2 regions of the Blautia hydrogenotrophica DSM 10507 genome follow, and region 2 is predicted to be linked to the other one. Evidence: a T-box and tRNA genes for the amino acid it is inferred to sense, from the RefSeq annotation. Region 2 holds a T-box; the other holds one or more tRNA genes.

Region 1 (3,487 bases), 1.6 Mb from region 2:
TCTTCCTCTCTCTGATATTCACTTTTGCTTTCCTGCCACCAAATCCGCTAGTCAATCTCCATCATCTTCAAAAAACGCATCAGCGTCAAACGATTTCTCATATAAGGAGAAATCTGCATCGTCTTGCGTATAATTTTTCTCGACAATCCCAGTTCTTCCACCGTGGTCATACAGCCGCCTTTTTCCATCAGTCTGCGCAATTCATCCTTATCCGGCAGTTCCTCTATAATCGACGCAATCATAGGGAGACATTTTTCCAGATGTTCCGGAACAACAGCAATCAGCGGATCCGGCGTATTTTCTTCTAGAATCCCTTCTAGTTTACCGCTCTCCTGAAAAATCCGTTTTAACAAAACGTTCTCTATTCCTTCATATTTTACAATATGACAAGCCCCCCTGCGAATGGCCCTTGCTATCTGGTTATACTTATCAATGCACAGCAGTAGACCCACACCAACTTTCTCTCCATGATACGCATCCAAATGACCATTGATCACTTCCATCTTCCAAAGATGGGACATATGATGTTCCGCACCAGACGCTGGTCTTGAACTGCCGACAATCTGCATTGCCAGCCCTGAAATAATCAACGCTTTCATCAAATTCTCGCAGTCGTCTTCATCCTCACTGGGAATCCCCCTAATACAGGACTTCACAAGACGAAGCGCCTGCTCTTCCATCTCATACGCTCTCTCACACAAATATTCACCCGCCACCAGATTTGCGATTCTCCAATCGGCCAAACTGATGTACTTTCCCAGAATATTCGCCGCTCCAGACGCATTTAACCTTTTTGGGGCCTTTGAAAATATATCTGTGTCCGCTATGACACACAGCGGTGCCACAGACGGAATTGTCTTTTTTAATCCATTCCAAGTCATCGTCGCCACGGAGCTGACGAATCCGTCCATACTTGCTGCAGTGGGTACTGAAATAAAAGGAATTCCATATTCATGAGCAATATATCTGCTGATGTCATGGATAGTTCCAGTTCCAACCGCCAGAATCAAATCCATCTCATCATCCATATTCTGGAAGGCTACCTCCACGGCTCTCTGATCTGCCTGCAGTCCCTCCGCATCCAGAATAATCACCTCACAGCGGTCATAGATGTTTTCCATAATCTCTTCAGTGGCTGCAAACGTGTTGGTATCACAGATGATTACCGGTGAAATGTACTCTCGCAGCATACCATCATCCAACATAACTTCCAGCTTTTCAACTGCTCCCGCCTCTATAATGATTTCCTTTACTTCTATGTGATGTTCTCTACCGCAGCTACACGGTCGGGCAAAATCGTCCGTATCGACTCGCATATACTTATCTCCTCCTGATACTCAATGATCTAAATAGAAAAAATGTCTCAGTATTTATTATACATGAATCCATTGAAAAATCAAGAAAAACGGGCTGGCAGCGTTTCATGAGTGCAGATACAAACTTTTGCAATTTTTCGTAACAATTCAGCCATACAGTGTACGAGAAGCATAAAACATACTTGTATGTTTTTACGAACGAGTATCTGTTTGAGTTGAGCACCTTTCCATAAGTAAAACGGTGGCGGCAACCACGAGTAGCATGCAGTGCGGTTTTACGAATGGTGCTGACTGAACTGTTACTTTTTCAAAAAAAATATAAAAAAGGTGTTGACAAAGTCTTCCTTTTCAGTATATAATAGCAGAGCAGTCGACGGGAAACAAACAAAAAATGTAGTACCTGAGACAGAAATATGGGATCTTAGCTCAGCTGGGAGAGCATCTGCCTTACAAGCAGAGGGTCATAGGTTCGAGCCCTATAGGTCCCATATACTTAAGAATATGGCGAGATAGCTCAGTTGGCTAGAGCATACGGTTCATACCCGTAGTGTCGAGGGTTCGACTCCCCCTCTCGCTACTTCGTTTAGGTCCTGAAATCCTTGATTTTACTGGGGTTTCAGGATTTTTATTTTTTCACGAAAACGAAATGTAATCACTCTAGTGATTACCTATGGGCTCCGCACCTATGTCACCACCTCAGCTGTAAAACCCTCGAAATTACTTTCATTTTTTGCAAAGCAAAAGAGCCCTTGCCAGGACTCTTTCACTCCTTTGATAACGCGCAACAGCTATTCGATTTTAATCTTTAAATCCCCGTCAATCAATTCAGCTCTCGTTCCATCTGACAATGCGTAAATATCGTCAATCGTATATGATTTTTCCTGAAGTAATGCCATAATCATTTCTACATATCAAGTTTTAAAACAGATAATTATAACAATGATATTATGCCTTCTAAAGAATAAAAAAGAAAGGAAATTGTCTGAAAATCACCCTCTAATTCTTCCGTCCAGTTACTGTTCACTCGCTTGCGGTTTGTGAGCAGTAACACACTTCGCGATGCACACAAAAAAGAGCTTTCACTTTTTGCATGTGAAAGCTCTTTTCTGTTATGCCTTATATACAGTTTCCATCTGAACAGACATCGCAAGAACTGCGGATATGAGAGAACTGACAAGACATTTTTAAGTTCACCTAGGTTTAAATTTAATATACTACTATATTCTCAAAATTGGTAGCAACCTATCGAAACCGTACAAAATAACCAACGTTTTCTGACACTTTAGACAGTTTTCTCTTAATATGTCTATTATTTAAAATACTGCACACCCGACTCAAAAATACGAATGTCCTGCTCTCCGTAGATATTCATCGCGACTCCACGGTCCCTGCGCTCGCTGTGCGCCATCTTGCCCAGCACCCTTCCGTCCGGGCTTGTGATACCTTCAATCGCACAGTATGAACCATTGACATTCCACTCCTCGTCATTCACTCTCAGTTCTCCTTCCGGAGTCACATACTGAGTAGCCACCTGGCCGTTAGCGAAAAGTTTTTGAAGCCACTCATCACTGGCCACAAAACGCCCTTCTCCGTGGGACGCCGGATTACAGTACACCTTGCCCAGCTCAGCCTGTGCTAGCCATGGCGATTTGTTGGAAACCACTTTTGTGTACACCATTTTAGAAATGTGGCGTCCAATAGTATTAAAGGTCAGAGTCGGAGAATTTTCCGTCTGTCCAACAATCTCACCGCAGGGTACAAGTCCAAGCTTAATCAGAGCCTGGAAACCGTTGCAGATTCCCAACGCCAAGCCGTCCCTCTCATTGAGCAGTCTCATAACAGCTTCCTTCATCTTTGCGTTCTGGAAAGCCGTCGCAAAGAATTTCGCGGAACCATCCGGCTCGTCTCCCGCTGAAAATCCGCCCGGGAACATAATCATCTGTGCCTGTCCGATGGCTTTCTCAAAAATCTCCACGGAATCCCGAATGTCCTCAGCCGTGAGGTTCTTAAACACTTTTACATCTACCTCGGCGCCTGCCCGTTCAAAAGCCCTGGTGCTGTCATACTCGCAGTTCGTCCCTGGAAATACTGGTATGAAGACCCTCGGTTTTGCAACTTTATTTTTGCACACATAGACCTTCTTTGCGTGATACAGTCCGTCCTTTACTTCT
Region 2 (3,487 bases):
TCTCCGTGACTTCCTGGGCCACCGTATTTAACTTTGATAAAATCCATCTGTCTTCAGGATTCAGCTGAGCCAGATCAGGCTCTGTCACCGTCTTTCCTTCCAGATTCATCAGGATAAACCGGGAGGCATTCCAAACCTTATTGGCAAAATTCCTGCTGGCTTCCACCTTTTCCCAGTAGAAACGCATATCATTTCCCGGCGCGTTGCCCGTCACCAGGGTCAGTCTCAGCGCATCCGCTCCATACTTGTCTATGACTTCCAGCGGATCAATGCCATTTCCCAGAGACTTGCTCATTTTGCGCCCCTGGGAATCTCTCACCAGTCCATGAATCAGCACGTGGTGAAATGGCGTCTTTCCTGTCTGCTCCAACGCGGAAAAGACCATACGGATTACCCAGAAGAAAATGATATCATAGCCTGTTACCAGGACATCCGTCGGATAGAAATACTCCAGCTCAGGAGTTTTCTCTGGCCAGCCTAAGGTAGAAAACGGCCACAACGCGGAGGAAAACCAGGTATCCAGGGTATCCTCATCCTGGGTAAAATGCGTACATCCGCACTTGCTGCACTTTTTCGGCATCTCATGAGCCACTTCCACCTGTCCACACTCATCACAGTAGTAAGCCGGAATCCTGTGTCCCCACCAGAGCTGACGTGAAATACACCAGTCACGGATATTCTCTAACCAGTGCAGGTAGATCTTGTCAAAACGGGAAGGTACAAATTTTAAGTCTTTATTCAGTACCTCAATGGCTGCTTTGGCCATCTCATCCATTTTCACAAACCACTGAGGCTTAATCATTGGTTCCACCGTAGTTCCGCAGCGATCATGGGTTCCCACATTGTGAGAATGAGGAACCACCTTCACCAAAAGCCCCTCGGCCTCCAGATCGGCCACAATCGCTTTTCTGGCCTCATAGCGCTCCATTCCTGCATACTTTCCGCCCAGCTCATTGATGGTGGCATCGTCATTCATCACATTGATTTCTTCTAAATTATGGCGTCTGCCCACCTCAAAGTCATTGGGGTCATGGGCCGGTGTAATTTTTACGCATCCTGTTCCAAACTCCTTGTCCACATAAGAATCCGCGATCACCGGAATCTGGCGCCCTGTCAGCGGCAGCTCCAGCATCTTTCCGATCAAATCCTGATATCTCTCGTCCTCTGGATTTACAGCCACCGCGGTATCTCCCAGAAGAGTCTCCGGACGGGTAGTCGCGATCTCTACATAACGGCCTTCTTCTCCCACAATCGGATATTTAATATGCCAGAAAAAACCATTCTGGTCCTCATGCTCTACCTCTGCATCTGAGATGGAAGTCTTGCACACCGGACACCAGTTGATAATACGGGAACCTTTATAGATATATCCCTTGTTGTACATGCGGATAAAGACCTCCTGAACTGCTTTGGAACATCCCTCATCCATCGTAAAGCGTTCTCTGTCCCAATCCGCAGACACACCCATCTTCTTTAGCTGATTGTTGATTCTTCCACCATATTCTTCTTTCCAAGCCCAAGCATGTTTTAAAAATTCCTCGCGGCCAATTTCGTTTTTGTCTATCCCCTGCTCCTTCAATTTCTCGATGACCTTTACTTCTGTGGCGATGGCCGCATGGTCTGTGCCTGGCTGCCACAAAGTCTCATAACCTTGCATTCTCTTAAAACGAATCATGATATCCTGCAAAGTATTATCCAAAGCATGGCCCATATGCAGCTGCCCGGTAATATTTGGCGGCGGCATCACTATGGTAAATGGTTTCTTATCTGGATTTACTTTCGCATGAAAATAGCCACGGTCCATCCATTTTTGATAGAGCTTTTCCTCTATTCCCTTTGGATCATAGGTCTTTGCCAACTCTTTGCTCATAACTTCCTCCTTATCATATGCTCCTATGAAATAAAAACACCCTCCACACTCTCGTGTGAAGGGCGAATAATCACGGTACCACCTTCGTTATGCGCACAGCGCATATCTCTATTGTCCTGTAACGCGAACAACACGTGAGGACCTACCAATCTTCGACCTTCAGCCCCCCGGTTCAAAAGCTACTTTCCATCTGCACTCTCTGAAAATGTCTCTCAGCCCACGAACATTTCTCTCTGACAGCGCCACAGATGTACTCCTCTTTCTCAACACCTTTTATTTTTCTATCATAAGTGCATTTTTTAGATTTGTCAAGACCGAAACTTGCCGCCGTCACTCCACACTTTTCAGAGATTCCACCATATCGATCTTCTTCAGCTTAAAGTGCATGACTCCATTGACAAAAGCTGAAAAGCCACAGGTAATCAGACCACTGAAAATAAAACTAAGCGCAGAGATATTTCGGCCGAACATACAGGCATCCACCTCCACCGTAGTGATTACGAACCGATGCAGGAAAATCCCCAAAATACCTCCTACTGCCACACCGATCACTGTGAGCAGGATGTTCTCGCGAAAAACATAAGCAGAGACTTCTCCGTCATAAAATCCCAGCACTTTGATCGTCGCCAATTCCCTCTGCCTCTCTGTGATATTGATATTATTCAAATTATACAGCACCACAAAGGCCAAAAGGCCCGCCGAGACAATCAGGACAATCATAACCATATCTAGAGCACTGAGCATATTATTCAACTGCTCCTGGATATTTCGATTGTAGGAAATGCTCAAAGCCCCTGGGTATTCCAGAATCTGCTGGCCGATCTTTGCCTCTTCAGACTCATCTTCCGTGTGGAACGTAAGCAGGATATCATGAAACTGCGGTTCCTCTTTAAAGGTCTCACGGTAAAGTTTTGGAGACAGATAGATATAATGACTCAGGTAGTTCTCACAGATGTGTGAGACAGGAACCTCATATTTCTGGTTATCTTCCTCTAAGACGATCACATCCCCTTCTTTTACTCCCACCAAGGAGGCTGTCTTTTCAGAAACAATCGCCCCGTTATCATCCATCGTGTACTGCTCCTTCGTCTTCCTGTCCTGGAAAGTCACATCCTGCTGAAATTCTTCCATGTTCTCCGGCACATACAAATACACGCTGAGGTTCGCATGATTCTCCCTGGTCGTCACCTGCTTAAACAAGACCTTCGTAGCCCTCTTAATCTCACCGTTTTCTTCAATGAACACGTCCACATCCTGCCGCTCTTTCCCACTGGCATCCTCATCCATAATCACCGTGGCGTCAAAATGCTGCAGTTGTTCATACTGTAATCTCGCAATATCCGTGATGGAATCCCTCAGTCCAAATCCTACCAAAAGCAGGGCCATACTCCCACTGATACCAAAGACCGTCATGAAGAACCTCTTTTTGTATCGGAACAGATTTCTCACCGAAGACTTCCAACTGAAATTCAGCCGCTTCCACAAAAATGTAACCCGTTCCAACAGAACTCTCTTTCCTTCTTTCGGCGCCGGCGGTCTCATCAGGGAGGCAGGCGTCTCCGCCAATTCCTTATAGCAGGCGGAAAATGTGGCTCCCATTGTGCAGATCATCGCCGC

Evidence for each region. A T-box is a leader RNA that pairs with one kind of tRNA and senses whether it is charged. The one in region 2 lies ahead of BLHYD_RS13170 (valine--tRNA ligase), so its partner is inferred to be a tRNA-Val.
Region 1: it encodes a tRNA-Val, which carries the amino acid that the T-box ahead of BLHYD_RS13170 (valine--tRNA ligase) is inferred to sense. The anticodon was not compared.

Annotation. Positions count from the first base shown of each region.
Region 1 is NZ_CP136423.1:1,134,221-1,137,707, reverse strand. Features, by position in the region: gene BLHYD_RS05405 (sn-glycerol-1-phosphate dehydrogenase) at 48-1,316, opposite strand; tRNA gene BLHYD_RS05400 (tRNA-Val) at 1,732-1,804, shown strand; tRNA gene BLHYD_RS05395 (tRNA-Met) at 1,820-1,893, shown strand; gene BLHYD_RS05385 (phosphoribosylformylglycinamidine synthase) at 2,626-3,487, opposite strand, start outside.
Region 2 is NZ_CP136423.1:2,714,603-2,718,089, forward strand. Features, by position in the region: gene BLHYD_RS13170 (valine--tRNA ligase) at 1-1,870, opposite strand, end outside; T-box leader at 1,926-2,146, opposite strand; gene BLHYD_RS13175 (FtsX-like permease family protein) at 2,201-3,487, opposite strand, start outside.